3 regions of the Buttiauxella sp. BIGb0471 genome follow, and region 1 is predicted to be linked to each of the others. Evidence: predicted binding sites of a transcription regulator. Region 1 holds the regulator's gene; each other region holds the start of a gene.
What was found. Region 1 encodes LexA, which represses DNA repair genes until DNA is damaged. Its sites were predicted from a motif close to TNCTGTATGTACATACAGNA; they were not measured.
Positions count from the first base shown of each region.

Region 2: the regulator LexA is predicted to act here: its motif matches at 4,096-4,115, upstream of dinB (DNA polymerase IV).
Region 3: the regulator LexA is predicted to act here: its motif matches at 2,174-2,193, upstream of M2371_RS09275 (DinI-like family protein).

Region 1 covers NZ_JANUEU010000010.1:29,688-39,933, forward strand. Annotated here, with positions in the region: gene M2371_RS20905 (quinone oxidoreductase) at 21-1,004, shown strand; gene dusA (tRNA dihydrouridine(20/20a) synthase DusA) at 1,220-2,218, opposite strand; gene M2371_RS20915 (conjugal transfer protein TraF) at 2,312-3,550, opposite strand; gene M2371_RS20920 (cupin domain-containing protein) at 3,721-4,224, opposite strand; gene zur (zinc uptake transcriptional repressor Zur) at 4,334-4,849, shown strand; gene M2371_RS20930 (CsbD family protein) at 4,912-5,121, opposite strand; gene dinF (MATE family efflux transporter DinF) at 5,279-6,610, opposite strand; gene lexA (transcriptional repressor LexA) at 6,684-7,292, opposite strand; gene M2371_RS20945 (diacylglycerol kinase) at 7,401-7,769, opposite strand; gene plsB (glycerol-3-phosphate 1-O-acyltransferase PlsB) at 7,896-10,246, shown strand, end outside.
Region 2 covers NZ_JANUEU010000005.1:52,808-63,053, forward strand. Annotated here, with positions in the region: gene M2371_RS16135 (NADH:ubiquinone reductase (Na(+)-transporting) subunit B) at 1-540, shown strand, start outside; gene M2371_RS16140 (Na(+)-translocating NADH-quinone reductase subunit C) at 533-1,327, shown strand; gene M2371_RS16145 (NADH:ubiquinone reductase (Na(+)-transporting) subunit D) at 1,320-1,958, shown strand; gene nqrE (NADH:ubiquinone reductase (Na(+)-transporting) subunit E) at 1,965-2,561, shown strand; gene nqrF (NADH:ubiquinone reductase (Na(+)-transporting) subunit F) at 2,574-3,797, shown strand; gene nqrM ((Na+)-NQR maturation NqrM) at 3,809-4,033, shown strand; gene dinB (DNA polymerase IV) at 4,137-5,192, shown strand; gene pepD (beta-Ala-His dipeptidase) at 5,237-6,694, opposite strand; gene gpt (xanthine phosphoribosyltransferase) at 6,960-7,418, shown strand; gene frsA (esterase FrsA) at 7,531-8,778, shown strand; gene crl (sigma factor-binding protein Crl) at 8,836-9,237, shown strand; gene phoE (phosphoporin PhoE) at 9,284-10,246, opposite strand, start outside.
Region 3 covers NZ_JANUEU010000002.1:583,303-593,548, forward strand. Annotated here, with positions in the region: gene icd (NADP-dependent isocitrate dehydrogenase) at 1-1,115, shown strand, start outside; gene M2371_RS09265 (hypothetical protein) at 1,267-1,494, shown strand; tRNA gene M2371_RS09270 (tRNA-Thr) at 1,650-1,725, shown strand; gene M2371_RS09275 (DinI-like family protein) at 1,914-2,156, opposite strand; gene M2371_RS09280 (transporter substrate-binding domain-containing protein) at 2,260-3,702, opposite strand; gene cspA (RNA chaperone/antiterminator CspA) at 4,073-4,282, shown strand; gene M2371_RS09290 (YqaE/Pmp3 family membrane protein) at 4,566-4,724, shown strand; gene M2371_RS09295 (hypothetical protein) at 4,905-5,210, shown strand; gene M2371_RS09300 (DUF523 domain-containing protein) at 5,249-5,743, opposite strand; gene M2371_RS09305 (CTP synthase) at 5,899-6,606, shown strand; gene M2371_RS09310 (CynX/NimT family MFS transporter) at 6,607-7,812, opposite strand; gene M2371_RS09315 (helix-turn-helix transcriptional regulator) at 7,911-8,696, shown strand; gene M2371_RS09320 (DUF441 domain-containing protein) at 8,693-9,139, opposite strand; gene M2371_RS09325 (D-Ala-D-Ala carboxypeptidase family metallohydrolase) at 9,457-9,813, shown strand; gene dgcJ (diguanylate cyclase DgcJ) at 9,853-10,246, opposite strand, start outside.

The DNA of each region.
Region 1 (10,246 bases):
AGGAAACAGAAGGAGTTCTCATGGCAACACGTATTGAATTTAGTCAACACGGCGGGCCTGAAGTGCTAAAAGTCGCGGAATTCACCCCAACGGCCCCCGCAGAACACGAAGTCCAAGTTGAGAATAAAGCGATTGGTATCAACTACATTGATACATACATTCGCAGCGGTTTATACCCGCCGCCGATGCTACCCAGCGGCCTCGGTACAGAAGCTGCGGGGGTCGTGACTAAAGTTGGCAGTGCGGTAACACATCTTAAAGTCGGCGACCGAGTGGTGTACGCGCAGTCCGGGCTTGGCGCATACAGCAGCATTCACAATGTACCCGCTGATAAAGCCGCAAAACTCCCTGACGCTATCTCTTTTGAGCAAGCTGCCGCGTCGTTCCTCAAGGGTCTCACGGTCTATTATCTGCTGCGTAAAACCTACGATATCAAAGCCAATGAAGTTTTCTTATTCCATGCTGCGGCCGGTGGCGTTGGGCTGATCGCATGCCAATGGGCGAAAGCGTTGGGTGCCAAATTAATCGGCACGGTCGGTTCTGCGCAAAAAGCAGAAAGCGCCAAACAAGCCGGCGCCTGGCAGACCATTAATTATCGCGAAGAGAATCTTGTCGAACGTGTAAAAGAGATAACGAACGGCAAAAAAGTCGCGGTGGTTTATGACTCGGTTGGGAAAGATACCTGGGAATCATCGCTGGATTGTCTTCAGCGCCAGGGTTTGATGGTGAGTTTTGGCAACTCTTCTGGCCCGGTGACGGGTGTGAATCTGGGCATTTTGAACCAGAAAGGCTCGCTGTATGTTACTCGTCCGTCACTAAATGGTTACGTGACCACGCGTGAAGAGCTTGAGGAAGCCTGCAACGAACTGTTCTCGTTGATTGCCAGCGGAGTAATAAAAGTCGATGTGTCTGATAACCAGAAGTTTGCCTTGAGCGATGCCGCTCTGGCTCATACAACGCTGGAGAGCCGCAGCACACAAGGCTCTAGTTTACTGATTCCATAAAAGAATTTGGGCCTCCCGAGGGAAGCCCATTCTTTTTTTTGTTCGCACGGTATGTAGGGTACAGCGCGATGAATTCGTGTTTTCGCAACCCGTTAATAATGTCAGGTTTGGTAAATAATTGATATCCCACGACCCGCAAACTTAGCCAGAAAGATGCGAGGTTGTGATCAACTCCGCAATACCTGAGCAATCTGCCGGGTTATTACAAACAAAACCTAGCGTTTGTCGGCAACCAATGACAGTGCATGTTCCACAACATCAATTCCGGCACCCGCTTTATGGGCGTTTTCGCTCAGGTACCGACGCCACTGGCGCGCACCGGGAATCCCCTGGAACAGACCAAGCATATGGCGAGTGACATGGCCTAAGTAAGTGCCGTTTGCCAGTTCACGCTCGATGTACGGGTACATGGCGCGAACCGCCGCAACGGTGTCGACTTCCTGCGAATCAATGCCAAAAATCTCACGATCAACCGCCGTCAGCAGGCCTGGGTTTTGATAGGCTTCGCGCCCAACCATCACGCCATCCATATGTTCGAGATGCGCTTTCGCTTCTTCCAGCGATTTGATACCGCCGTTAATCGACATCGTTAAATGCGGAAAATCACGCTTCAACTGGTAAACACGGGGATAATCCAGCGGTGGAATTTCACGGTTTTCCTTCGGGCTTAAACCTGAAAGCCAGGCTTTACGGGCGTGAATGATGAACATTTCACATTCGCCCTTCCCGGCAACCGTACCGATAAAATCACACAAGAATTCGTAACTGTCCTGGTCATCAATGCCGATACGCGTTTTGACGGTGACAGGGATAGATACCACGTCGCGCATCGCTTTAATGCAATCCGCAACGCGCTGCGCATCCGCCATCAGACATGCGCCGAACATACCGTTTTGCACCCGATCAGAAGGGCAACCGACGTTCAGGTTAATTTCATCGTAGCCACGTTCTTCAGCCAGTTTCGCGCATTGTGCCAGCGCGGCCGGGTCACTTCCGCCTAACTGCAAAGCGATGGGATGCTCGTCTTCGCTGTACGCCAGATAATCCCCTTTGCCGTGAATAATCGCACCGGTGGTCACCATTTCGGTGTACAGCAGTGTCTGGCTTGATAACTGACGCAAGAAATAACGGCAGTGGCGATCGGTCCAGTCGAGCATCGGTGCAATAGAAAAACGATGTGGCTGGAAAGGAGTCTGGCTGATTTGTGAGGACATAGGCACTGGCGTTTACGGGCTACGGTTAAAAAAGGGTCGGTACTATAGCATAATCCAACGGCCGGGTACGTGTTGTCCGGCCGTTGGCTTTCATCAAAACGTCATGCCCACTTGTAACCCTGCCCCCCACGTCTGGTCTTCGCCATATAAGCCCATTAAATCAACATGTACCAGGTCAAAGGGCGCAAATCCTACACCGCCGGTAAAGACATTACTTTCATGGGAACGCATATCTGCGCGATACCCCGCACGCACTGCAAGCCAGGGTAATGGCGAGATTTCAGCACCGACACCTGCAAATTGCGAATTATCTTCACTCTTAAAATTCTTGGTTTCGGTGAGATCGACATCCGTCGTCAGTACCACTAAATCACTGTGCCAGGCCACGCCCGTCGTGACCAATGGTCGAATCTGGTAAGTGTCTTTAAAGCCATCAACCACTTTGGTGTCGATATCACGTGACACCAGGTTTTGCCCGGTCAACCCAACAGTCCATGAGTCACCAAAATCTGCGGCAAGCCCTGCATCAATGTTGAAACCTGTGTCGGAATTACGGTAGCGGCTGTCGCTAATATCATCCTTCTTGTACTGATAAACAGAGGTGCTGTAGTTATAAAGCCAGGTTTTCTGCAACTTTGGCGTCACGCCAACTGAAACAGGCACACCGCCAAGATCAAATTTATGGGCAACTGCCACGCCGTAATCTGAAACAATCGCAGCTCGACCAAATCCTTTTGAGGTGAGATTGTTTAGATCGTTACGGTTCGGGATCACAGTTCCATTGGCGATACCATTCAGGTAGTCGAGGTCATGCTGGGTGATGTCTGAAGTCACTTTAGCTGTGCCGTACGCTTTCACGACGAATGCAAAAGGCAGCGTTTCATTTGGGATACTCACCGCTATTGCACCGCCAGCTTTTGCACGGGCCTGGTCGCCTTTCACATTCTGGAGCTGCCGGGATAAATCTGCCGCATCGTTTTGCATCTGGCGATATATCCCAGGATTCCGAATAATCTGCTGCAAGGGGATATTGGCATAATTCAGATAATCCTCAGCCGAATTGCTGATGTCATCGATATTATTTTGCAGGTTATCAGGGTCGGTAATTTGCATTCCGACAGCAGGAATCAGGAGCGCGGCGGTATCGCCTTGCTGGCTTTTGGTGAGTAACGCCGGGTTAATCAGGACTGCACTACTCCAGCGGGATGATGCAACGCCAGTGCCTCCCATCGCATCATTACGTGTCTCCGTCCATGTTCCCGCTGCATTCGCGTCATTTGCCATAAATAAAAAAGCAGCATTTAATGCCGCCAGGGTTCTGATTTTTATCATTTACTGCCCGCCTGTCTAACTTCAGTTTGAAGAATCGGCCCCTGTCAGTGCCAGACCAACAGGAGTGGATAATGCTGTGAAGAAAAGACTTAAAAGCGGGTGGTTTACCCCAAATGGCATCCCGCATTTATCCTGACGGGTTAATATTTCTTTATTTCCTATAGGGTTATTTATACTTTACCGTTCGTTTTTCGGGAAGGCAGACCATCATGCTGACCAAAGAATTGCGGCGGATGGTCAATCCAGCGATCTTTACGTTGTGCTGCATAAGAGGGGTTTAAGGGGTAGTAAATTCTGTTTTCAGCTTTATTGGCTTCGCCGACAATCAGCAGTCGAACTTCATGTTCGGTGTTATTAATAAAAGTATGGCAAACGCCTGTCCCTGCCGGGAAGCCGACACTATCTCCAGGTTCCAGCGCATAGAGGTGCCCGTTAATCCACACTTGCGGATGCCCTTCCAGTACATAAGCAAACTCTTCTTCACTACTTTCGGCATGGGGATAAGAAGTACGGCGGCCAGGCAACAAGCGTTCATGATGTATCCCCAGGCGTGTTAAACCCAGTTTACGAGCCAGCGGTGCGCCAATGGAAAATAATTCAGTGCTATCGGGATAGGTTGAATCATCTTCACCTTCCAGTTCTTTCCAGTGGCGAATGCAATCAGGTTTATTCATAACAAACTCCGGGATAGTCATCTCAAAAGGATGTGACCAGAATGGCGCACCATTCGGCGTTTTTTGCGCATTGTGGTAAAGTGTAGGGCTAATCTACAGGGGAATGCTGATGGACATCACGACTTCACAAAACGTGTTAGCGCAGGCTGAAAAACTATGCGAGCAGCGTAATGTGCGCCTGACGCCACAACGCCTTGAAGTACTGCGCTTGCTGACACAGCAGGCAGGTGCAATCAGCGCTTATGATTTGCTGGATTTACTGCGTGCCAGCGAACCGCAAGCTAAACCCCCGACGGTGTATCGTGCGCTCGATTTTCTTCTCGAACAAGGTTTTGTACACCGTGTAGAGTCAACCAACAGCTACGTTTTATGCCATCTTTTTGATCAACCGACTCACTCATCAGCCATGTTTATCTGTGACCGATGTGGCGTGGTGAAAGAACAGGGTGCGGAAGGCGTAGAAGATATTATGCAGCAGTTGGCAGCCGAGTTAGGCTTTGCTCTGCATCATAATGTTATTGAGGCGCATGGATTATGCAGTGCTTGTGCGGAGGTTGAAGCGTGTAGTCACCCGGAAGCGTGTGGGCATGACCATTCGATTCAGTCAAAGAAGAAGTCGCGTTAGGGGAATGGGTACGTCCGTGTACCTGGGCAGGGCTGAGAGTTAACACATCTGAGGGAAACTAATTACCAACGGTATTTGTTGCGAGTTTCCCAATCAACGACTTCTTCCTCTGCCTTATCCTTTTCATATCCATAACGTTCCTGGATTTTGCCGACAAGCTGATCGCGTTTCCCTTCAATGACGGTCATATCATCGTCAGTCAGTTTGCCCCATTTCTCTTTTACTGTGCCTTTGAACTGTTTCCAGTTACCGCCGATTTCGTCTTTATTCATAATAGTATCCTCATCGTTCGGTGAAAAATTACTAACAAAAATTACCATCGTCCGGGTGCTTCCGTTTGGCTGACACCCTGTTTCTGCTGGACGTGGAAATAATTGTAGTCAAGGATATGGCGGTATGGGGAAAACTAAGAATGTTTAACCTAACGGCTTAATCTTGAACATTGTTAAACCAGGTATTTTTCTGCCAGTGGCGACGCCAGATCCAGCCCAGCGACAAACCTCTTAGCGCAAGGAATACAGCTAACGAAAGCCACAACCCGTGGTTGCCTAAATACGGTACGGTAAACATCGACAGGCCAAAGCCCAACGCCGCGACAGCCATGCTATTGCGCATTTCAGTCCCTCGAGTTGCGCCAATAAACATGCCATCGAGCAAATAGCACCACACGCCGACAACGGGTAAAATTATCTGCCAATACAAATAGATATCCGCTTGCCGTTGCAGCTCAGCAATTGAGGTCAAAAGGGAAACAATTTGCTCACCCAATAAGGCATAAACGGCGGCGAATACCAGTGCGACTAAACCGGCCTGTCGACATGCAGCTCCCCAGACTTCGAGTAATTGCCCCCGATTTCTAGCCCCGTAAGCCTGCCCGGAATGTGCCTCAACGGCATAGGCAAAACCATCGAGCGCGTAAGCGGTGAAGGTCAGCAACGTCATTAGTACCGCATTCACCGCGACGATTTCGCTACCCAAACGCGCTCCAAAGATGGTCACGGAGGCAAAACAGATCTGTAATAACAGCGAGCGGAGCATGATGTCGCGGTTAAGCGCCAACAAACGCCGAACATTACCGCGCCACGCCTGTTTAAGCATTTCACCACTGATTCCACGCAGGCCCATGACCTTTTTCACCATTAGCAAGCCGATGATAAATGTGGCGTATTCAGCCGTGACGGTAGCGAGTGCTGCCCCCTGAACATTCATATGCAGCCCCATCACCAGCCACACGTCGAGCACAATATTCAGAACGTTACCGACCACTAACAAAATAACCGGCGCACGTGCGTATTGAACGCCCAGCAACCAGCCGAGCAAGACCAAATTAGCCAGGGAGGCCGGGGCACTTAGCCAACGAATCTCAAGAAAACGTCGCGCCTGAAAGAGCACGTCCTGATTACCGCCGACAATACGCAGAGCCAGCGAGATTAGTGGTTCGCGCAGCAAGACAATGGCAATACCCGCTCCGAGTGCCAGCAATAAAGGCTGAACCAGTGCGCGAGCTAAAGCGGAGGGGTTGTTTGCGCCAAAGGCCTGGGCGGTTAAGCCGGTGGTACTCATGCGCAGAAACAGCAATAACATAAACAGGAAGCTGGTAGCCGTCGCTCCAATCGCGACACCACCGAGATAAACAGGACTATCCAGATGACCAATAACAGCCGTATCGACAAGGCCAAGCAGCGGGACGGTAATGTTGGAGAAAATCATGGGTAAAGCGAGGCGCCAGAGCGCACGATCCGCTGTGGAGAATAATTGCATGACCTCTCCTGAAGGAGATCAAAGAGAATTAAGACAGTGATGCGTACTTAAATACGCATCACCTAAAGAGATTTTACAGCCAGTCGCCGTTGCGAATAACCCCAACAGCCAGCCCTTCAATCGAGAAGTTATGCTCACGCAGGTCAACCACTATCGGCTCGAATTCGCTGTTTTCTGGCAGCAGGTGAACGGTATTCCCTTGCTGTTTCAAACGTTTAACGGTGACTTCATCATCAATGCGCGCAACAACAACCTGGCCGTTACGCACATCCTGAGTTTTATGCACCGCCAGTAAATCACCGTCCATAATACCGATGTCTTTCATAGACATCCCGCTGACGCGCAGCAGGAAGTCGGCATTCGGTTTGAACAATGAAGGATCTACCTGGTAATGGCCTTCGATATGCTGCTGCGCAAGGAGTGGTTCACCCGCAGCGACGCGCCCAACCAGCGGGATACCGGTGATCTCTTCCACCAGCAAACGAATGCCACGCGAAGCGCCGGAAACAATCTCAATCACGCCTTTACGGGCGAGAGCTTTTAAATGTTCTTCCGCAGCGTTCGGAGAACGGAACCCCAGACGTTGAGCAATCTCGGCACGTGTCGGTGGCATGCCGGTCTGGCTGATATGATCCCGAATAAGATCAAACACCTCTTGCTGCCTGGTAGTTAACGCTTTCATTCCGCCCCCTGGGTGTTTATACAGTTATGCTGTGAGTATATACAGTTAAAGGCGAATTTGGAACCACAAATTGAGCAAAAAACCAGGCACTTAACTATTCTGGAAAGACTATCGCAAATGCTGCCAAAGCAGCGTGACCCAGGTAATTACTGCAAGGATAATGGCGATTAATACGGCGGCTGAGCCCATATCTTTCGCTCGCCCGGAAAGCTCGTGATAGTCAGTACCAACACGGTCAACGAGGGCCTCAATAGCGCTATTGAGGATTTCGACAATCATCACCAACACGACTGAACCAATCAGTAAAATACGGGTAATAGGGTCAACATCTAACCAGCAGGCAATAGCAATGGCGATGACAGCCGAAACGCCCTCCTGGCGGAAAGCAGCTTCGTTGATCCAGGCCGCTTTTAGCCCTTTCCATGAATAGCCTGCAGCTTTGATAATACGGGTAAGTCCAGTGGTACTACTCGCCATTTTGGGCAACCTTTTCAAATTATTTGCATCAATGCTTGTCAAAATTATAACGCCACAGAAATCTGGGTCAGATTCTGATATTCTTGCGGCGAATTTGCATCATTAACCTGAGGCTTTACATCGTTTATGTCAGGCTGGCCAAGAATCTACTACAAATTACTTAATTTACCATTAGGCGTTCTGGTAAAGAGCAAGTCTATTCCGGCAGATCCACAAGCCGAACTGGGCTTAGATCCCACACGTCCAATAATGTACGTGCTGCCCTATAACTCAAAGGCGGACTTATTAACGCTGCGCGCTCAATGCCTCGCGCATAACTTGCCCGACCCTCTCGAGCCGTTAGAAATCGACGGAGCGGTGCTGCCGCGCTATGTCTTTATCCATGGTGGGCCGCGTGTATTCACTTATTACACGCCAAAAGAAGAGTCGATCAAGCTGTTCCATGATTACCTCGATTTGCACCGTAGCAATCCCAATCTGGATGTGCAGATGGTGCCTGTTTCGGTCATGTTTGGCCGTTCACCGGGGCGCGAAAAAGGCGAAGTGAATCCGCCATTAAGAATGCTCAACGGCATTCAGAAATTCTTCGCCGTCTCCTGGCTTGGCCGCGACAGCTTTGTGCGTTTTTCCGCACCGGTTTCGCTGCGCCAGATGGCAACCGATCACGGCACAGATAAAAAAATCGCTCAGAAACTGGCGCGCGTGGCACGTATGCACTTCGCTCGCCAGCGTTTAGCGACTGTTGGCCCGCGTCTGCCGGTGCGTCAGGATCTGTTTAACAAACTTCTGGCATCAAAAGCTATCGCTCGCGCGGTAGAAGACGAAGCGCGTAGCAAGAAAATCTCCCATGAAAAAGCACAGCAAAATGCTGTCGCGCTGATGGAAGAGATTGCCGCCAACTTCTCTTATGAAGCCGTTCGTTTGACCGACCGCGTGTTAGGTCTGACGTGGAACCGTTTGTACCAGGGCATTAACGTTCACAACGCTGAGCGTGTGCGCCAACTGGCTCATGACGGCCATGAGATTGTCTATGTGCCCTGCCACCGCAGCCACATGGACTACATGCTGCTGTCTTACGTGCTTTATCACCAGGGGCTAGTTCCTCCGCACATCGCGGCGGGTATCAACCTGAATTTCTGGCCAGCAGGCCCGATTTTCCGTCGCCTGGGCGCGTTCTTTATTCGCCGTACCTTTAAAGGCAGCAAACTCTATTCCACCGTGTTCCGTGAATATCTTGGCGAGCTGTTTAGCCGTGGCTATTCCGTTGAATATTTTGTGGAAGGTGGGCGTTCCCGTACCGGGCGTTTGCTTGACCCGAAAACCGGCACGCTGTCGATGACCATTCAGGCCATGCTGCGCGGCGGTACTCGTCCAATTACATTGGTGCCGATTTACATTGGCTACGAGCATGTAATGGAAGTGGGGACTTACGCCAAAGAACTGCGTGGAGCGACCAAAGAGAAAGAGAGCTTTATGCAGATGGTGCGCGGGCTGAGCAAGCTGCGTAACCTCGGCCAGGGCTATGTGAACTTCGGCGAACCGATGCCGTTGATGACATTCCTCAATCAGCGCGTTCCTGAATGGCGTGATTCAATCGACCCAATCGAAGCGATTCGCCCGGCGTGGCTGACGCCAACGGTCAATGAAATTGCTGCCGAGCTGATGGTGCGTATCAACAATGCAGGGGCGGCGAATGCCATGAACCTGTGCTGTACCGCATTACTTGCGTCGCGTCAGCGTTCACTTACTCGTGAACAATTGACCGAGCAGCTCAACTGCTACCTGAGCCTGTTGCGTAATGTGCCGTATTCACCAGATGCGACCACACCAGACCAGCCAGCAGAAGCGCTGATTGAACACGCGTTGCAAATGAACAAGTTTGAAGTAGAGAAAGATACTATCGGTGACATCATCATTCTGCCGCGTGAGCAGGCGGTACTGATGACTTATTACCGTAACAACATTTTGCATATGTTGGTGTTGCCTTCTCTGCTGGCCGCGATTATCACGCAGCATCGCCACATTTCACGCGGAGAGCTTCTGCGTCAGGTCGAATTACTCTACCCGATGCTGAAAGCTGAGCTTTTCCTGCGCTGGGAGAAGGCACAGCTTGTCAGTGAAATGGATGCGCTGCTCAATGAGATGGTTCGTCAGGAACTGATTACTCTTGCGGGTGATGAAGTGCTGATTAACCCGGCTCGTTCACGCACTATGCAGCTTCTGGCTGCGGGTGTTCGTGAAACGCTGCAGCGTTACGCGATTACTTTCTGGCTGTTGAGCGCTAATCCGTCCATCAACCGCGGGACACTGGAACGCGAAAGCCGCACCGTTGCCCAGCGCTTGTCTGTTTTGCATGGTATTAACGCGCCGGAGTTCTTTGATAAAGCCGTGTTCACCTCGCTGGTGTTAACCCTGCGTGATGAAGGCTATATCAGCGATACCGGAGATGCGGAGCCAACCGAAACCATGAAGGTCTA
Region 2 (10,246 bases), on a different contig from region 1:
GGGGCAACTCCACTTTCGCAGTGGTCTCATGGCGGCGGCGAAGCCTTAGTGAATGTTGTCACAGGCCAACCTGTCACCTGGATGGATGCTTTCCTCGGTAACATTCCGGGTTCCATTGGTGAAGTTTCCACGCTGATGATCCTGATTGGTGGCGCGATAATCCTGTTTGGCCGCGTCGCTTCCTGGCGCATCGTCGCGGGTGTTCTGCTTGGCATGATTGCCACTGCCACTTTGTTTAACTTCATTGGTTCTGAAACCAACCCGCTATTTGCGATGCCGTGGTACTGGCATCTCGTGCTGGGTGGTTTTGCTTTCGGCATGATGTTCATGGCAACCGACCCGGTTTCAGCCTCGTTTACCAATAAAGGTAAATGGTGGTATGGGGCGCTTATCGGTGTGATGTGTGTCCTGATTCGAGTTGTAAACCCGGCCTATCCAGAAGGGATGATGCTGGCGATCTTGTTCGCCAACCTCTTTGCACCGCTGTTCGATTATCTGGTGGTGCAAGCCAATATCAAGCGGAGGAAGTCGCGTGGCTGAAGTAAAAAGTAACGATAGCATTGGCAGAACGCTGCTGGTGGTGCTGGTGCTTTGCCTGGTGTGTTCCGTTGTGGTGGCTGGCTCTGCTGTGGGGCTGAAAGCTCGCCAGCAGGAGCAAAAAGCGCTCGATAAGCAGCGTAACATCCTGGATGTTGCTGGCTTAGCAACGCCAAAAATGACCGGCGAAGATGTCAAAACAATCTACGAATCACGTATTACACCGCGTTTGCTCGATCTGAAAAGTGGTGAGCTGCTGGATAAAGACTCGTCTAAATTTGACCAGGCTGCGGCGCTACGTGACCCTGAACAAAGCGTCACGCTCTCTTCAAGCGAAGACCGTGCCGGGATAAAACATCGCAGCAATATCGTTGAAATTTATCTGGTGCGTGATGAGCAAAACAAAGTGAAGGAAGTCGTGTTGCCAGTTTATGGCAAAGGCTTGTGGTCGATGATGTATGCCTTTGTTTCGCTTCAAACTGATGGCCGGACGGTGAAAGGTATCACTTATTACGACCAGGGCGAAACACCAGGGTTGGGTGGTGAAGTTGAAAATCCGAACTGGCGTGCGCAATGGATTGGCAAGAAATTGTTGGATGACAACGGTCAGCCTGCGCTACGCGTGGTGAAAGGCGGAGCGCGTCAGGGCGATGAATATAGTGTGGATGGTTTGTCTGGCGCGACGCTGACGGCAAACGGGGTACAACATACTTTTGATTTCTGGATGGGTGAACTTGGTTTTGGTCCTTTCCTGAAACAAGTACGTGAAGGAGCGCTCAATAATGGCTGATATTTCAGACATGAAAGAGGTCAAACGGGTTCTGGTTAGTCCTCTGGTGGATAACAACCCAATTGCCTTGCAAATACTCGGTGTCTGTTCGGCGCTGGCGGTCACGACTAAGCTGGAAACGGCATTCGTAATGACCATCGCGGTAACAGTGGTGACGGCATTCTCTAGCATGTTCATCTCAATGATCCGTAACCTGATCCCTAACAGTGTGCGAATCATTGTTCAGATGGCGATCATTGCTTCGTTAGTTATCGTCGTGGATCAGATCCTGCGTGCTTATGCTTACGAGATCTCCAAACAGCTTTCCGTCTTCGTCGGCCTGATCATCACTAACTGTATCGTGATGGGACGTGCTGAAGCCTATGCCATGAAGTCACCGCCGCTGGCGAGCTTTATGGATGGTATTGGCAACGGTCTGGGCTATGGCGTGATTCTGTTGCTGGTTGGCTTCCTGCGTGAGCTTATCGGCAGCGGTAAACTCTTTGGTATCACGGTGCTGGAAACGGTTCAGAACGGTGGCTGGTATCAGCCAAACGGGATGTTCCTGTTAGCGCCGAGTGCGTTCTTTATTATCGGCCTGCTGATTTGGGCCTTGCGTACGCTTAAGCCTGCTCAGCAGGAAAAGGACTAACTGACTATGGAACATATGATTAGTCTGTTTGTGCGCGCAGTGTTTATTGAAAACATGGCGCTCGCGTTCTTCCTTGGTATGTGTACCTTCCTTGCAGTTTCCAAAAAGGTCTCCACTGCATTTGGATTGGGTATCGCAGTGACCGTGGTGTTAGGGATTGCCGTACCTGCGAACAACCTGGTTTATAACCTGGTGCTTCGTGACGGCGCACTGGTTGAAGGCGTTGATCTCAGCTTCCTCAACTTCATCACCTTTATCGGTGTGATTGCGGCATTAGTTCAGATTCTTGAGATGATCCTCGATCGTTTCTTCCCGGCACTTTATAACGCGTTGGGTATCTTCCTGCCGCTCATTACCGTTAACTGCGCTATCTTCGGTGGCGTGTCGTTTATGGTGCAGCGTGATTACAGCTTCGGTGAATCCATTGTCTACGGCGTGGGCTCCGGAGTGGGCTGGATGCTGGCCATTGTTGCGATGGCGGGGATCCGCGAAAAGATGAAATATGCCAATGTGCCCGCAGGATTGCGTGGCTTAGGAATTACCTTTATCACCACTGGATTGATGGCGCTGGGCTTTATGTCATTCTCCGGTGTGCAGCTATAAGGGCATAAACGTATGGAAATTATTCTTGGCGTGGTGATGTTCACGCTAATTGTTTTGGCTCTGGCGTTGTTGATTTTGTTTGCCAAGTCAAAGCTTGTTAACTCCGGCGATGTGCTGATTGAGATTAACAACGAAGCAGACAAACAGTTCCATGCTCCGGCTGGCGATAAGCTGCTGAATACGCTTTCAAACCAAGGGATTTTCATCTCTTCGGCTTGTGGTGGCGGCGGTTCATGTGGGCAATGCCGTGTGACCATTAAAGAGGGGGGCGGTGATATTCTGCCGACCGAGCTTTCGCACATCACCAAGCGTGAAGCGAAAGAAGGTTGCCGTCTAGCGTGTCAGGTCGCTGTGAAGCAGGACATGAAAATTGAGCTGCCGGAAGAAATATTCGGCGTGAAAAAGTGGGAGTGTGAAGTTATCTCTAACGATAACAAAGCGACTTTCATCAAAGAGCTTAAGCTGCGTATTCCTGATGGCGAAGTTGTGCCTTTCCGTGCCGGTGGGTATATCCAGATTGAAAGCCCGCCTCATGAAGTTAATTATCAGGACTTCGATGTTCCACAGGAATATCGCGGTGACTGGGATAAGTTTAACCTTTTCCGTTTCAAATCTGTGGTGAAAGAGCCGTGTGTCCGCGCTTACTCGATGGCGAACTACCCGGATGAAGCAGGCATCATCATGCTGAACGTACGTATTGCTACGCCACCGCCGAATGTACCAGATGCTCCTCCAGGCATAATGTCCTCGTACATCTGGTCGCTGAAAGCGGGCGATAAAGTGACAATTTCCGGGCCGTTCGGTGAGTTCTTTGCCAAGGAAACGGATGCGGAAATGGTGTTTATTGGCGGTGGGGCCGGTATGGCGCCAATGCGTTCACACATCTTCGATCAGCTCAAACGCCTTCATAGCACCCGCAAAATCAGCTTCTGGTACGGCGCTCGTTCTCTGCGTGAAATGTTCTACGAAGATGAGTTTGAAAAACTGGCGCAGGAAAACCCGAACTTTACCTTCAATGTGGCGCTTTCTGATCCGCAACCAGAAGATAACTGGACGGGCTACACTGGCTTCATCCACAACGTATTACTGGAAAACTATCTTCGTAGCCATCCAGCTCCAGAAGACTGCGAATTCTATATGTGTGGGCCGCCAATGATGAATGCTGCGGTTATCAAAATGCTCAAAGACCTGGGTGTCGAGGATGAGAACATCATGCTTGATGACTTCGGCGGCTGACGGGAGCCATTATGCTGACAGTATTTTTAGCCACCTTTACCATTTTTATTCTGGTGATTTTCGGCATGTCGCTGGGCGTTATCGTAAAGCGTAAAACGCTTCAGGGTAGCTGTGGTGGTATTGCCGCGCTAGGCATGGAGAAAGTCTGCAATTGCCCTGAACCTTGCGATGCACGTAAGAAACGAATCGCAAAAGCGGAGCGGCAGGCAAAACTTCAGCAAAACCGCATCCTTTAAGCCTTGTGAAACCTCCTGCATCTGCGGGAGGTTTTCTTTCTGTCTTTCCTCAATCATAGTTTAACTGTATACTTATCCAGTATCAAAACTGGTGTGAAAAAGTATGCGTAAAATCATTCATGTTGATATGGACTGCTTTTTTGCAGCCGTTGAGATGCGTGATAACCCGAGCTTGCGGGATATTCCATTGGCTATCGGTGGCAGTGCGCAGCGACGCGGGGTTATCAGCACAGCAAATTATCCAGCGCGTAAATTTGGCGTGCACAGCGCAATGTCGACCGCCATGGCACTCAAATTGTGCCCGCATCTGACACTTTTACCTGGGCGCTTTGACGCATATAAAGAAGCCTCCAACCATATCCGCGAAATATTTAGCCGCTACACCACGCTTATTGAACCTCTGTCTCTGGATGAAGCATATCTGGATGTGACCGCAAGCATGAACTGCCACGGTTCGGCTACTCTCATGGCGAAAGAAATTCGTCAGACCATTTCAGATGAACTTAATCTCACTGCTTCAGCGGGGATCGCTCCGGTCAAATTTCTCGCGAAAATAGCGTCAGACCTTAATAAGCCCGACGGGCAATACGTCATCACTCCAGAAGAAATTCCTGCATTTTTGCAAACTTTGCCGCTTGGCAAAATTCCAGGCGTTGGCAAAGTGACTGCGGGAAAACTGGAAAGCCTGGGCTTGCGGACGTGTGCCGATGTGCAGAAAACGGATTTAGCGTCTTTGCTCAAACGCTTTGGTAAGTTCGGGCGGATACTTTGGGAGCGAAGCCAGGGTATTGATGAGCGCGAAATTAACAATGAACGTCAGCGCAAATCGGTAGGTGTTGAGAAAACATTGGCCGAAGACATTCATTATTGGCAGGAGTGTGAAGCCATCATTGAACAACTTTATGCTGAACTTGAGCGACGTCTGAAAAAGGTGAAACCAGATTTATTGATTGCTCGTCAGGGAGTCAAACTCAAGTTTAATGATTTTCAGCAAACCACTCAGGAACATGTCTGGCCCCAGTTGAATAAAGCCGATTTAATCGCTATCGCGAAGCAAACTTGGGAAGAGCGCAGGGGAGAGCGAGGCGTAAGGCTAGTGGGGCTGCATGTCACGTTACTGGACCCGCAGTTGGAGCGCCAACTGGTTCTGGGAATATAAAAAAACCCTCTCAATGAAAGGGTTTTGATCTACACGTATTTGGCTTACTTAGCTGGAATTGCTTTTAGCAACTCAGTCAGCAGGATCCAGTACTGGCCTACGCTTGCGATATGAACTTGTTCATCCGGGGAGTGTGGACCCGTAATGGTCGGCCCAATAGAAACCATATCCATCTCAGGATAAGGTTTTTTGAACAGCCCACATTCCAGACCGGCATGGATAACCATGATGTTTGGCGTTTTGTTGAACAGCTTCTGGTAAGTTTCACGTACCAGCCCCATCACCGGGGAGTCAGCGTCGGGCTGCCAGCCTGGGTAGCTGCCTTTAGCAACACTTTGTGCACCAGCCAACTGACCCAATGCCTCGAGCATGCCGACCACATAGTCTTTGCCGCTATCAATCAGGGAGCGAATCAGGCAAATAATTTCTGCGCTTTCATCAGTCATTGAAACCACACCCACGTTCAGTGAGGTTTCCACTACACCTTTAACCGCGTCTGAATTACGGATAACACCGTTTGGCATGGCATTGAGCAAGTTAATGAAAGCATCACGGCTTTTTGCTGTTAGCGCAGCTTTGTCGGTGGTGGTTGCTTCAACCAGGACAGTGGTGTTTTTCTCAACTGCACCCAATTCATTTTGCAGAATTGACAGGAACTTAGCTGCGAGATCTTTGAACTGTGCTGCTTTGTCGGCAGGGACTGCGACAATTGCAGAGCCTTCACGCGGAATAGCGTTACGCAGCGTTCCACCGTTCAAATCAATCAAACGAGCGTCCAGTTCAGCCGCATGTGCAAACAGGAAACGCGCCAGCAATTTGTTGGCATTGCCCAGACCCAGGTGAATTTCAGCACCTGAGTGACCGCCTTTCAGGCCTTTGATGGTCAGCTTGTAGGTTTCGTAACCCGCAGGAACTGCTTCGCGTTGCAGCGGCAGCGTGGAGATAAAATCAATCCCGCCCGCGCAACCCATATAGATCTCACCTTCTTCTTCAGAATCGGTGTTGATCAGAATATCAGCTTGCAACCAGCCCGCTTGCAGGCCAAATGCGCCATCCATACCGGCTTCTTCGGTCATGGTCAGCAGAACTTCTAATGGGCCATGAGCGACAGTCTCATCAGCCAGCACCGCGAGTGCAGATGCCATACCGATGCCGTTATCGGCACCTAATGTCGTACCGCGTGCTTTAACCCATTCACCATCAATATAGGGCTGAATCGGGTCTTTGGTGAAATCATGGACAGTGTCGTTGTTTTTCTGCGGCACCATATCAAGGTGAGCTTGCAGGACGACCGCTTTACGGTTTTCCATACCCGCTGTTGCAGGTTTACGGATCAGGATATTGCCAACCTGGTCGCGCTCAACATGCAGGCCTTTTTCTTTTGCCCAGGACAGAATATGTTCCGCGAGTTGCTCTTCATGATAAGAAGGGTGCGGAATAGAACAGATTTTGGCAAAAATATCCCACAGTGGTTGCGGAGATAATTGAGACAATTCAGACACGATAAGTCTCCTTGACATCGACTCTGCTGACATTTTTTATTCGTGCAGAGCGGGATTGAACTTAATGAAATACAACACAAGTAAGCATTGTGCGCTGGCTTGAGAATACCACTATAACTGAGGTTGTGACGACCTAAAGCACGTAAAAACCAGAAGGACAGGCCTGCAGCACTGGTTTTTAGTGCGCCAGATCTCTATAATCTCGCGCAACCAAAACCCCTTTGAACATTTTTAAGCCGTTAATAACTGGCTGGGATAATTTCACATGAGCGAAAAATACATCGTCACCTGGGACATGTTGCAGATTCACGCACGTAAGCTTGCAAGCCGTCTGCTTCCTGCTGAACAGTGGAAAGGCATTATTGCTGTTAGCCGTGGCGGCCTGGTTCCTGGCGCATTGCTGGCACGTGAACTGGGGATTCGTCATGTTGATACCGTTTGTATCTCCAGCTATGACCACGACAACCAGCGTGAGCTGACCGTCCTGAAACGTGCTGAAGGTGATGGTGAAGGCTTCATCGTGATTGATGACCTGGTAGACACCGGCGGCACCGCGGTGGCTATCCGTGAAATGTATCCAAAAGCGCATTTCGTGACTATCTTCGCCAAGCCTGCTGGCCAGCCTTTGGTTGACGATTATGTTATCGATATCCCGCAGGATACCTGGATTGAACAGCCGTGGGATATGGGCGTGGCATTTATCCCGCCTTTAGCCGGCCGTTAATAGCCTGAGAATTTGCACTGATTTACGCCCGGCATTGCCGGGCGTTTGTGTTATTTAGCCACCGACAGAGTACAATAGCCCCATTCCTGACGTTTGTATGGAGGCAGAAACGATGTCGCAGGCCAATCTTAGCGAAACGCTATTTAAACCCCGATTTAAGCATCCCGAGACGTCGACTTTAGTTCGTCGCGCTCATCATCAAACTGCCCCTGTTATCCAGTCTGCGCTGGACGGCGCAACAGTGCCTCACTGGTATCGCATGATTAACCGCCTACTTTGGGTCTGGCGTGGCGTCGATGCGCGTGAAATTCTTGAAGTGCAGGCCAGAATTGCAGCCAACTCGGGTGAGCGAACCAATGATGATTTGTATGATACGGTGATCGGCTATCGCGGCGGCAACTGGATCTATGAATGGTCGAAGCAGGCCATGATGTGGCAACAGCGTGCCAATCAGGAAACGGATAAAGTAAAAAGCGGCAAATACTGGTTACAGGCTGCCAATCTTTATAGCATCGCGGCGTACCCACATCTGAAAGGCGATATGCTCGCGGAACAGGCTCAAGTTCTGGCAAATCGCGCATACGAAGAAGCGGCTCCGCGGCTTTCTGGTGGTTTACGTGAGCTGGAGTTTACCATTCCTGGTGGTGGGGCGATTACTGGCTTCCTCCATGTTCCAAAAGAAGGGCAAGGGCCATTCCCGACGGTACTCATTTGTGGTGGCCTGGACGCATTACAAAGCGACTATTACACCTTGTTTGAGAAATATTTTGCGCCTCAGGGTATAGCGATGCTGACCATCGATATGCCATCGGTCGGGTTTTCATCAAAATGGAAATTGACTCAGGACTCTAGCCTTTTACACCAGCATGTTCTCAAAGCGTTGCCGAACATTCCCTGGGTTGATCACACTCGTGTCGCGGCGTTTGGTTTCCGCTTTGGCGCGAATGTTGCGGTGCGATTAGGTTATATCGAAGCGCCTCGCCTGAAGGCGGTTGCGTGTTTAGGTCCCGTTGTTCATAGCTTATTGAGCGATGCATCACGCCAGGCACAGGTACCAGAGATGTATATTGATGTGCTGGCAAGCCGATTGGGAATGAATGATGCGTCTGACAGCGCATTGCGCGTGGAATTGAACCGCTATTCGCTTAAAACTCAGGGGCTATTAGGGCGTCATTGCCCAACGCCAATGTTATCCGGTTACTGGGAAAACGATCCGTTCAGTCCAGAGATTGATTCGCGATTAATCACTTCGTCATCATCGGATGGTAAGTTATTGGCGATCCCGTTTAATCCGGTGTATCGCAACTTTGACAAAGCGTTGAAAGAAATTACCAGTTGGATCAAGCAGAGATTACGTTAATGATTTGCTAAATTTCATTGGTTTGGTAAAACAGTTGCTTCACAACAGGAGATCGCAATGACGTTACCGAGTGGACACCCGAAAAGTAGATTGATTAAAAAATTCGCCTCGCTTGGCCCATATATCAGGGAAGAGCAATGTGAAGATAACCGTTTCTTCTTCGATTGCCTGGCTGTGTGCGTCAATGTGAAGCCTGCACCAGAGAAACGTGAGTTCTGGGGCTGGTGGATGGAATTAGAAGCGCAGGAAAAGCAATTTACCTACACCTACCACTTTGGTCTTTTCGATAAAGAAGGTAAGTGGACCCAGACGGCAGCAAAAGACAAAGAAGTGGATGAAAGACTTGAGCAAACACTGCGTGGTTTCCACGAACGTTTACGAGAGTTACTCAGCACGCTAGGTCTTAATTTGGTGCCAGCGGAAAATTTTGCAGAAAAGCCGGTTAAGCTTTCTGCATAAACAAAAAAAAGCCCTTCTCTAATGAGAAGGGCTTTTTATTTGCAGACTAGAACTGATAAACCATGCCTAATGCGACGATATCATCGCTGCTAATACCCAGCGGGTTATTATCATCCAGTTGGTTGATTTTATAATCAACGAAAGCAGACATGTTTTTATTGAAGTAGTAGGTTGCGCCTACATCAATGTATTTAACTAAATCAGCATCGCCAATTCCTTCGATTTCTTTGCCTTTCTGCTGCACGTAACCCAATGATGGGCGCAGACCAAAATCAAATTGATATTGAATCACAGCTTCAAAACTTTGCGTTTTATTTGCAAAACCGCCTGAAATTGGCGTCATATTACGTGTTTCAGAATACATTGATGCGACGTAAATATTATTCGCATCATATTTTACACCAGTGGCCCAGGAATCAGCTTTATTGCCTTGACCACGTGCCATAGCCTGTTGTGCGTCAGTACGGTCTGACGTGGTATATGCGCCGCCTAGTTGGAAATCACTGCCGCCAAAATCATAAGTCAGAGCGGTGCCGAAACCATCACCGTTCTGTTTAGAAACGTCACGGTTTTCGTTTTTGCCCTGATATTGCAGAGTCATGTTCAGGCCATCTACCGCACCAAAGAAATCAGTGCTGCGGAACGTTGCCAGGCCTGATGCCCGCTTAGTCATAAAGTTATCTGTTCTGGCTGAAGAGTCTCCGCCAAATTCAGGGAACATATCAGTCCAGGCTTCCACGTCGTACAACGCACCAAGGCTACGACCATAATCAAATGAACCGAAATTAGCATATTTCACACCGGCAAAAGCATAACGAGTTTTCGTGGTGGAACTACCTTCGTCTTTATTTCCTGAAAATTCAGCTTCCCATTGACCATAACCAGTTAATTGGTCATTAATCTGAGTTTCACCTTTAAAGCCGAAGCGAACATAGGTCTGGTCGCCATCCTTAGTGTTGTCATCGCTTAAATAATGCATCGCTTTGACTTTTCCATAGACATTAAGTTT
Region 3 (10,246 bases), on a different contig from region 1:
TTAAAGTGGTTGATGCCGCCGTGCAGAAGGCCTACAAAGGCGAGCGGAAAATTTCCTGGATGGAAATCTATACCGGCGAAAAATCTACCCAACTTTATGGCCAGGACGTCTGGCTGCCAGAAGAAACTCTGGACCTGATTCGTGATTACCGTGTGGCAATTAAAGGCCCACTGACCACGCCAGTTGGCGGCGGTATTCGTTCCCTGAACGTTGCGCTGCGTCAGCAGCTTGACCTGTACGTGTGCCTGCGTCCGGTGCGTTACTACCAGGGCACGCCAAGCCCGGTTAAACACCCAGAGCTGACCAACATGGTTATCTTCCGTGAAAACTCAGAAGATATTTATGCGGGCATCGAGTGGAAGGCTGACAGCGCTGAAGCTGAAAAAGTCATCAAATTCCTGCGTGATGAAATGGGTGTAACGAAAATTCGTTTCCCAGAACATTGCGGTATCGGCATCAAGCCGTGCTCTGAAGAAGGCACCAAACGCCTGGTTCGTGCTGCCATCGAATACGCAATCACTAACGACCGTGATTCTGTGACCCTGGTTCACAAAGGCAACATCATGAAATTCACCGAAGGTGCTTTCAAAGACTGGGGCTACCAACTGGCGCGTGAAGAGTTCGGCGGCGAGCTGATCGATGGCGGCCCATGGGTGAAACTGAAGAATCCTAACACCGGCAAAGAAATCGTTGTTAAAGACGTGATCGCGGATGCGTTCCTGCAACAGATCCTGCTGCGTCCTGCTGAATATGACGTTATTGCTTGTATGAACCTGAACGGTGACTACATCTCCGACGCCCTGGCCGCTCAGGTTGGCGGTATCGGTATCGCACCAGGCGCTAACATCGGTGACGAATGTGCACTGTTCGAAGCGACCCACGGCACTGCACCAAAATATGCTGGCCAGGACAAAGTGAACCCAGGTTCTATTATTCTGTCCGCTGAGATGATGCTGCGTCATATGGAATGGTTCGAAGCGGCTGACTTAATTGTTAAAGGTATGGAAGGCGCGATTAACGCTAAAACCGTAACTTACGATTTCGAACGCCTGATGGAAGGCGCTAAGCTGCTGAAATGTTCAGAGTTTGGCGATGCAATGATCGAACATATGTAATTAGCGATTTCGCTAGTGATAAATGGGGAGCCAATGGCTCCCTTTTTTATGTTGTTTTTCTGAAATCGTGAGCAATTACCCTTTACCAAAACTCTGGACGTGGTTAATAGATGAATCGACCGAATTCAGGTTCAATCAAAGAGGATGTGGAATGGAAAATTACTCCAACAAAAGTGGTGATTCACAAGTTGTCAGTTTCCAGATTGATGCAAATTCGATGAAAGTCCGGTTCAAGAATAATCACGTGTATCTATACGATATCCGCCACCCAGGGCCAGAGCATCTGGAAAAAATGAAAGAACTGGCGCGTGCCGGATGGGGTTTGAACACTTATATAGAAAGCGAAGTCAAAAACGATTTCTCATCAAAAGTGTTTTAAATCGCAGTAACCGGTTTATGAGACGTGCAATTTTTACACAAAATACAGATTTTTCGCTCGTGACTGGTTGATTTTATAACAATAAGTTGAATTTTTAAGCGAACAGTTCGCAAGGAATTGCATCGTAGATCGAGTTTATGTACTATGCATTCCACGCCGACTTAGCTCAGTAGGTAGAGCAACTGACTTGTAATCAGTAGGTCACCAGTTCGATTCCGGTAGTCGGCACCATATTTAAGAAAACCACCTTTAAGGTGGTTTTTTTTCGTCTGTATGAAATCAAATTGAAGGAAGGCTAGCTTTCGATAGCGCTTCCTCAGTCGTGCGTTAAATCCAACCCTGCTGACTTGCAAGCCAGACAAGGATAGCGACGACAATTAAAACTACGGTTGTTTTTCTCATTGTTGTGCGACCTGTTGTTAGTCTTCGCAAACCAGCCAGAAATCCGCTTCATCAAACATCTCTTCAACCAGACGGTTGATTTTCTCTTTCTCATTTTTCGTGCAATCACTGTGAACCGCATTCATCTGCATGGGTTTCACTCTGACGTCAGCATCTGGAAAAATGGTCTGAACTCTTCGGGTAAGCTCGGCAAGGATTTTTTCATTTGCACCGGGAAGACCCGCTACATTTCGTTTGTCGTAAACCAGTTCTACGAACATTGATAAGTCTCTTTTAAGGCTGTGTTTATATACAGTAATAAATCTCGACATTCAAGGCAAGGGATGTTATTGAAAAAGAATGCTGGAGCTTTCACAGGTAGAGCTATTCTGCGGTACTGGCCGCAACAGACAACTCTGCTTTCCGCGCTTTTATTTGTTCCATGATGAGCTGGTAAGCAATGTAATACTTAAAGATGTTGCTCACGTATTGCACCGTTTCGTTACCTATACGTAGCTGCGCAATTCTTTCAACATTGTTAAACCAGATATTGGGGTCAAGGCCATTTTTGGTCGCTTCTTTACGTAACCGGGCAATTTTAGCCGGTCCCGCATTATAAGATGCGAAAGTGAATAGCATTTTGTTCATGTCACTCATGGGTTCATCAGCAAAATAACGGTCGCGCATGAAGCGGATGTATTTCACTCCTGCATTAATGTTCGGGTCGATTAAACTGATATCGCCTACCTTTAACTCTTTACCGGTGGTAGGAAGAACCTGCATTACGCCAATCGCGCCGCTTTTGCTTCGCACAGACTGATCGAGGCGTGACTCCTGGTAGCCTTGAGCTGCCATTAGTAACCAATCGACATTATATTGCGCACTATATTTGCGAAATATTTCAGTGACCTGATTAAATTTATTTATCTCTTCTTCCGAACGCGCATCTTTTACCCACTTCGTATTGCGTAAGTATTTATAAACCTGCTGATTCCCGAATGACGTGCCGATTTTGTGGTTAGCCGTGAATTTATCGAGCTGGGCTTTAAGCAAAGGGGAGTTTTTGCGCATAGCAAGGGCGATAGAACCGTCATCCCGCAGCGTAATATTTTCGTAAACCACTATGTTGGGGTAAATCTGTTTCCACAAGATTGCCAGGTATCTGTCCACCACGGTGTAGTCGGCGAGGTTCGCATTGACCATTTCCAGAATATCTTCGGGTTCAAAATTGCCGGGGGCTTTGATCACTATCGCGGGTGGAAGTTGTTTCTCGGTCAGGCTTTTATTAAGCGTAACAATACTCGAAATGTAGCTGGTGGAAGGATTAACAAACAGAGATTTACCAGACAGCGATTCTGCTGTTGTGAGTTCGGGAGCTTTGCCGCTGGCAATCACGACTTCACGGACATTTTTAGCTAAGGGATCGCTGAAATCGACTAACTTTTCGCGTTCTGGTGTAATCGTTAAATTGGCAGCAATGATATCGCCACGACCAGCAATTAGCTGTGGGATGAGCTGATCACGTGCGGTTGGAATAAAAAGGAGATGCGTTTTTTTCGAGGGTTTCAGGCCTTTATTGATTTGTTTATCAAACTGTTGCATCAACTCAACCATGATGCCGCGCTGCGTACCCCGGTTGTCAATAAAGTAGAAAGTTTTGCTGTAGGGAATTAAAACGCGTATCACGCGCCGCTCTTTCATCACATCATAATCACCCAGGACAGTGTTAACTTTGGTATCGAATTTCAACGGCTGTTCGTCGGTGGCTGCATGCGTCATCGGCAAAAACGGAGACATCAAGAGAAGTACCAACAACCAACGGGCCATCGCGACACCATCTACATATTCATCTGGCTACCGTGTAACTATAGCTCGCACACAGATGCTTTGATTAAAAAACACACACTCGTGTTCGAGGGTTGTGTAGAAGGGCGGCGGGGCGGCAATCCTTGATGAGAAAATTATTATTTGAAAATAATTCTTGCTTCCAAAGCGTAGGCATGAGTAAATGCGTCATCGGTTTGGAAGACAGACCTTATGAAAGCAGTTTTAGTAAAGCAGTCCTCAGTTCAAGCGCTATCAAGTCATCAGATACCCTTCTTCGTGAGTCTCCTCCTAAGTGCCTAAATAAGAAACGTTCTGCAATACAGACCACGTTCGCCATACTAAATGGCTGTAAAATAATGAGGAAGTATCTATGTCTAAAATGACTGGTTTAGTAAAATGGTTTAACCCAGAAAAAGGTTTCGGTTTCATCACTCCTGACAATGGTAGCAAAGATGTGTTCGTTCACTTCTCTGCCATTCAGAGCAATGATTTCAAAACTCTGGACGAAGGCCAGAAAGTTGAGTTCTCTGTTGAGAACGGCGCTAAAGGTCCATCAGCAACTAACGTTGTTGCTCTGTAAGACTGCTAACGCATACTGAGACTTACGCATGCGAAGACGGTGAATAACCCGAGCCGTTAAGTCAAAGTGAATAAACCCGCCATTGTGCGGGTTTTTTGTTATCTAAAATCCGCTAACGCCCATCTTTTATACCTTTAAATCAAACACATAATCTTGCTGCGGTTATGCCCGCTATTTACATTAAATCACGATATACCGTCTGTAGGTTTACGCTCAGTAGACTATGCTTATAGTGAAATATGCTTTTTTCAGTATAGTTAGCATTAATAACTGGAGTTTTTTTATGGGCTTTTGGCGTATTGTTTTTACGATTATTTTACCCCCATTGGGTGTGTTGCTAGGTAAGGGATTCGGCTGGGCATTTATTCTGAACATTGTACTGACACTGCTAGGCTACATCCCTGGATTAATCCATGCTTTCTGGGTGCAAACCCGCGATTAATCAAATAAAACCGTACCGCTGGTTTTAAGTCACGCGGTGTAAGCAGAAAATATACACGGTGTGTTTTTTGGAACGCGCTCTTGACGCTACAGGCTACGAGGTAAAACTCGTGGCCTGTTTACATTTTCATCTAAGAATGTTCTGATATAGCCAATTTTTAAGGTGCTACAGAGTCTTTTTATGTTTCAGTTAAAACCGGGCATGCTGGCAATGATTATCGGCTCCCGTACCGCCGCCGGGCGTGTGAATGTCGGTAAATCAGTCGAACTTTTTGGTCTTTGCGAGCCGGGAGAAAGCTTTGTAAACCCGGTTACAGGCGTTGTGACGCAACTTCCGCACGATGCTAATCATCCGTTGTGGCTGGTGACAGGTAATGTTGTTGCCTTTGATGGTCGTGAAGGTTATACCTTTGTCCGGGCTGAATATTTGTTGCCGTTAGATAAGTCTTTATTGCCAGAAGTTGATGAAACGCTCGCGGTGCATTGATTGGCTTGTAGGACAGACGGGTAATTAAATGTCATTGATTACCCGTCTAACTCGGCGACGCGAGCGATTAGCGCAGAAATCTCACTATCTGCGTAAACTTCGATACCGTGCTGTCGAAGTAACGCCGTGGCAACCCCCATTCCCGGCTGCGTTGTTCCCTGAAATGTCCCGTCATAAATCTTCAAACTGCCACAGGTAGGACTGCCGTCCGTCATTAATGCCAGGCGACATCCGGATTCTTGCGCGGTTTTTAACGCAAGACATGCAGCTAACAAATAATGTTGGCTTACATCCGTACCGTCGCTTTCCAGAATGTTTGCTGATCCATTAAGTGCTGCCAGACCACCACCACCCACAAGTTCTGCGGGTAGACGTGGCGTGCTCAATCCCGCAGCCAGTTCCGGGCAATGAATGACCAACCGATTCTCTTGTTGCCAACGCGCCAGCACATCAGCCAGCAGAGGCTTATCCTGCCCGTTATAACGAACTTTAAAGCCCATCAAACAAGCACTGACCAGTATTTTTGTTTTCATTGCGTCACAGTGATTGAGGAGAAAAAGACACGCTACACCAGTGTACCCAGGTTTTACTACCTTGCTAAATATGGGCGTTGCCAGGCAAAAAATATCGGCATATCCTATCATTCCTTATGTGCCAGAAGCTATTAAACATAAGGATATTCAAATAAATGCCTCCATTACCTCTGAAACAAACTCTTCGTATTGCGCTGGTGGGTGACTTTAATCCTGCGGTTATTGCGCATCAGGCGATTCCCCTGGCTTTAGATAATGCAGCTGAATATGTTGGTGTCACCGCTGACTATGACTGGTTATCGACACCTGACGTGACAAGCCAGGAAGATCTCGTGGGATACGACGCGATTTGGTGCGTCCCGGCAAGTCCGTATCAAAATGAAGACGGTGCTTTTCTGGCCATCCGCTTTGCGCGTGAAAACCAGATCCCATTTCTGGGAACCTGTGGTGGGTTTCAGCATGCGGTAATTGAATACGCCCGGAATGTTATCGGATGGCACGATGCCGGACACGCTGAAACTGAAAGCGAGGGGAGGTTAGTTATCGCGCCGCTGAGTTGCTCGTTGGTTGAGAAATCTGACGCGATAAAATTAAAGCCCGGCTCAGCCATTGCTGAGGCTTATGGCCGGACACAGATTGAAGAAGGCTACCATTGCAATTATGGGATTGCTGACAGTTTTGCCGACCAGCTTCGCCAATCGCAACTACAGGTGACTAGCTGGGATAATCAAGGTGAAATCCGTGCCGTCGAGTTAAGTGGCCACCCATTTTTTGTCGGTACACTGTTTCAGCACGAGCGTAACGCATTGAAAAACAGACCTGCGCCGCTGGTTGAAGCATTGCTCAAAGCGGCGCAGCGTTAATCACGAAGACTGATGCGGACGTGTTGGATTGATTTCTGCATCACGCCCGGCAAAGCCCCCAAATACAGCCATGATACAGGCCAGCAGCGCACACCCCATCAGTGGAAGGCTCCACTGGCCTGAAATATCATGAACTTTGCCCATCAACGGCGGGCCGAAAGCAGCTAATAAATAACCCACACATTGTGCCATACCGGAAAGCGCTGCCGCCTGGTGTGCACTGTTCGCCCGCAGGCCAATGAACGTGAGTCCTAAAATCATGGTCGCACCGGAACCAAAACCAAAGATCACCACCCAAACACTGGCTAAATCCGGCATGAACAGCAAGCCGACAGCGCTTACGGCGCACAGCAATGCCATCAGAATAGCGATCCCTCGTTGATCTTTCAGGCGGCTTAAAATCACACCCACCAACAGGCCAGGAATAGCGGTCGCCAGTTGCATTAATCCGTGTAGCGAACCCGCTTGCGCCTCACTATAACCGTGACTTATCAGTATCGAAGGCAACCAGCCAATCACGACGTAATAAATAAGCGAGTTAATACCCAGGAATAATGTCACTTGCCATGCCAGTGCAGAAGTCCAGATGCCGCGGTTGTGCAGTGCTTTGCTGGTGCTTAATGTTGATGAGGTATGATTTGATAGCTGCGGCAACCAGACCAGCAATGCCGCCGCCGGGAAAATCATCAAGGCTAATAGCGCGCCAGGCCAGCCGTATCCGTGTTGAGCAACAGGTACAACAAACATGGAGCCGATGGCTGCTGCAACGCCCATCGTAAGGGAATAGGCACCAGTAAGACGTGCAACGTGGCCAGGAAAATCTCGCTTAATCAGGCCGGGCAATAGCACATTCCCGATAGCAATCCCGCAGCCAATGATTGCCGTACCAAAATACAATAATGCGGTATTTCCCGCAGATCGCAGCGCAATTCCAGCGCAGATAATCAACATGGCAGCAAACAGGGTGCGTTCAATACCAAACCGGCGTGCAAAACCAGCTGCTAATGGGGAAACTACCGCAAAAGCTAATAATGGCAACGTGGTGAGTATGCCCGTTTGCGCCGTCGTCAGGCCGAATGTCTCGCGAATCATATCCAACAAGGGTGCCGCACCGGTAAACGTCACGCGCAGCGTAGTGGCAATCATCAAAATACCGGCCAGCAGTAAGCCATGTTTTTTCAAACGGGTAGCAGTCATTGAACTCATAAAAAGATCTCTAAAAAACGATGCGCTCAAGATACACGCTTTGGGTATGGATGAAATCAACGTAAAATGACAGATTATCCCTAAAACCGGACAACTTAATGGAACGTGGCTTAGCCCTGGAAGGGTTCAATCCCGACAGTAATTGTCAGCCAGCTCAGGCATTTCGCATTCTGGTATCGGAAAGCGAAAACGAAATTCCTTTCCACCAGCATCGCAAAGGCCAATTGATTCTTGCGCTGCACGGCGGGATCACCTGTGAAGTTGAACCCGCATTGTGGATGGTGCCAACTCAGCATGCCGTCTGGATACCAGGGGAAATGCCACACAGCAACCGAGCCACCGCTAATGCACGGCTGTGCTTTCTGTTTATCGAACCGGGCGCGGTAGAGATGCCTGCGCAATGCTGCACGCTAAGAATTTCACCGCTGGTTCGTGAGCTTATAGTGCATCTCACCGAGAAAAACGAAGGGGATTTATCTCAGCCCGAGACGCAAAGGTTGGTTCAGGTATTATTCGACGAACTGCCGCGCCAGGCGGTTGAACAGCTGCATTTACCTATGTCACGACACCCGAAAATTCGTTTTATTGCCGACCAACTGGTGCAACATCCACAGCAACGTTTAACTCTCGAAAAATGGGCTTCGCAACTGGCGATGAGCGAGCGCAATCTCGCCCGCCTGGTGGTAAAAGAAACAGGGTTGAGTTTCCGGCGCTGGCGTCAGCAGTTGCAGTTAATCATCGCCTTGCAGTTGCTGATTGGCGGAGTATCAGTCCAACAAATTGCGAGTGAACTGGGATATGACTCAACCAATGCTTTTATAACGATGTTTAAAAAAGCACTCGGCAATACGCCGGGACGTTATCTGGCATCGCTTGAGCCTTAGGTTTTTCCGACAATTAACGAGACAAGTCCGGCGGCAATAAGTGGTCCGACAGGTACACCGCGAAATAAGGCTACACCTAAAACCGTTCCCACCAGCAAACCGGCCACCAAACTTGGCTGGCTGCTCATTAATGTCACACCGCGCCCGCCAAGCCAAGAAACAAAAACCCCTACGACGATGGCAACCAGTGATTTCCAGTTGGTAAAGGAGTGAAGCAGAGTGCTGGCGGGTAATGTTCCGCTGGCGATGGGAGCCATCACGCCAATGGTCAGAATGATTATCCCGACCGTTAAACCTTGTTTTTCAATCCACGGAAAGAACTGGCTCAGCGGCGTGACACGCACAATGATGAGTACCAGAATGGATACCGCAACGGTGGTGTTATGGCTGACAAAACCTAGTCCAGCCAGTGCCAGAAGTATTAAGAGGGTTGAGTCGAAGATCATTTTCATTCCTTGCGAAAAATAAAGTTGAGGCTTTTTTATTGTTAACACCTACTTTACGCGCAGGAATGTCTGGTCGTCAGCTTTTTTAAACGTTAGCCAGATTTTTCGTGCAGTTGCATGATAATAATTAAACATAAAATTGATTTTAACGATCAATAAGGCTTTTTTGATCTGTAAAAACTATTTGAATAGTAAGGGTATTACCTCGTATCTTTCCTCAAATTAGCTGGAGGGTTTTAACTTCTCCTCTTAAATAATTATAGATTCATCTCAGGTCATTAACCCTATTTTTTAATCAGGAACGAAAGATTAGCGTGAAGTCAATTTCCCCGTATTTTAACCGGCATGACTTTTCTTGCCCCTGTGGCTGTGGCTTTGCTGACGTGAGCAGAGAATTAGTCGAACTTTTGGACGCCGTACAGCAGCATTTTGAACAGTCAGTTGTCATACAGAAAGGTTGTTGTTGTACGCAATATAGTAAGGAATGCGGGGACATATATGCGAGCCAACATTTATTGGGTACTGCCGCAGATATTACTGTGAATAATATCCCAGCTAATAGAGTTTCTGATTATCTGGAAACCAGGTATCGTCAACAATATGGGATTGGGCGTAGCGAGAATTACACGCATATTGATATCCGCGCATCCGCAGCTCGCTGGCAGGAATAAATAACCTCAGGCCAAACGAGCTGTTCGCAAGGTATGTTGCTAGCAATGTTTTCCGGCTTTATTGATGTATAGCGCAGCATCAGCGGCTTTATACATATCATCAAGAGTGTCTCCGGGTTTCATTGCTACAGCTCCCCAGGAGAAGTGGATACGACCAGTATCATCATGTTTTCTGATATGGTCTTCTATACGCTCAATGAGCTTTTGGCTCTCTGCGAGGGAAAAATCCAGCAAGATAATCAGGAACTCATCCCCGCCTAAGCGAACAGGATAATCACTCACCCTCACGGCATCTTTAATTGCATTAGCCAGTGTAATGATTGCTCTATCGCCTTCTTTATGCCCCCAGGTGTCATTGAGCATTTTTAGCTTGTCACAATCTAGCGCGATGAAAGTGACGGCAGAGTTTACTGCCATGATACGTTGCAGACGA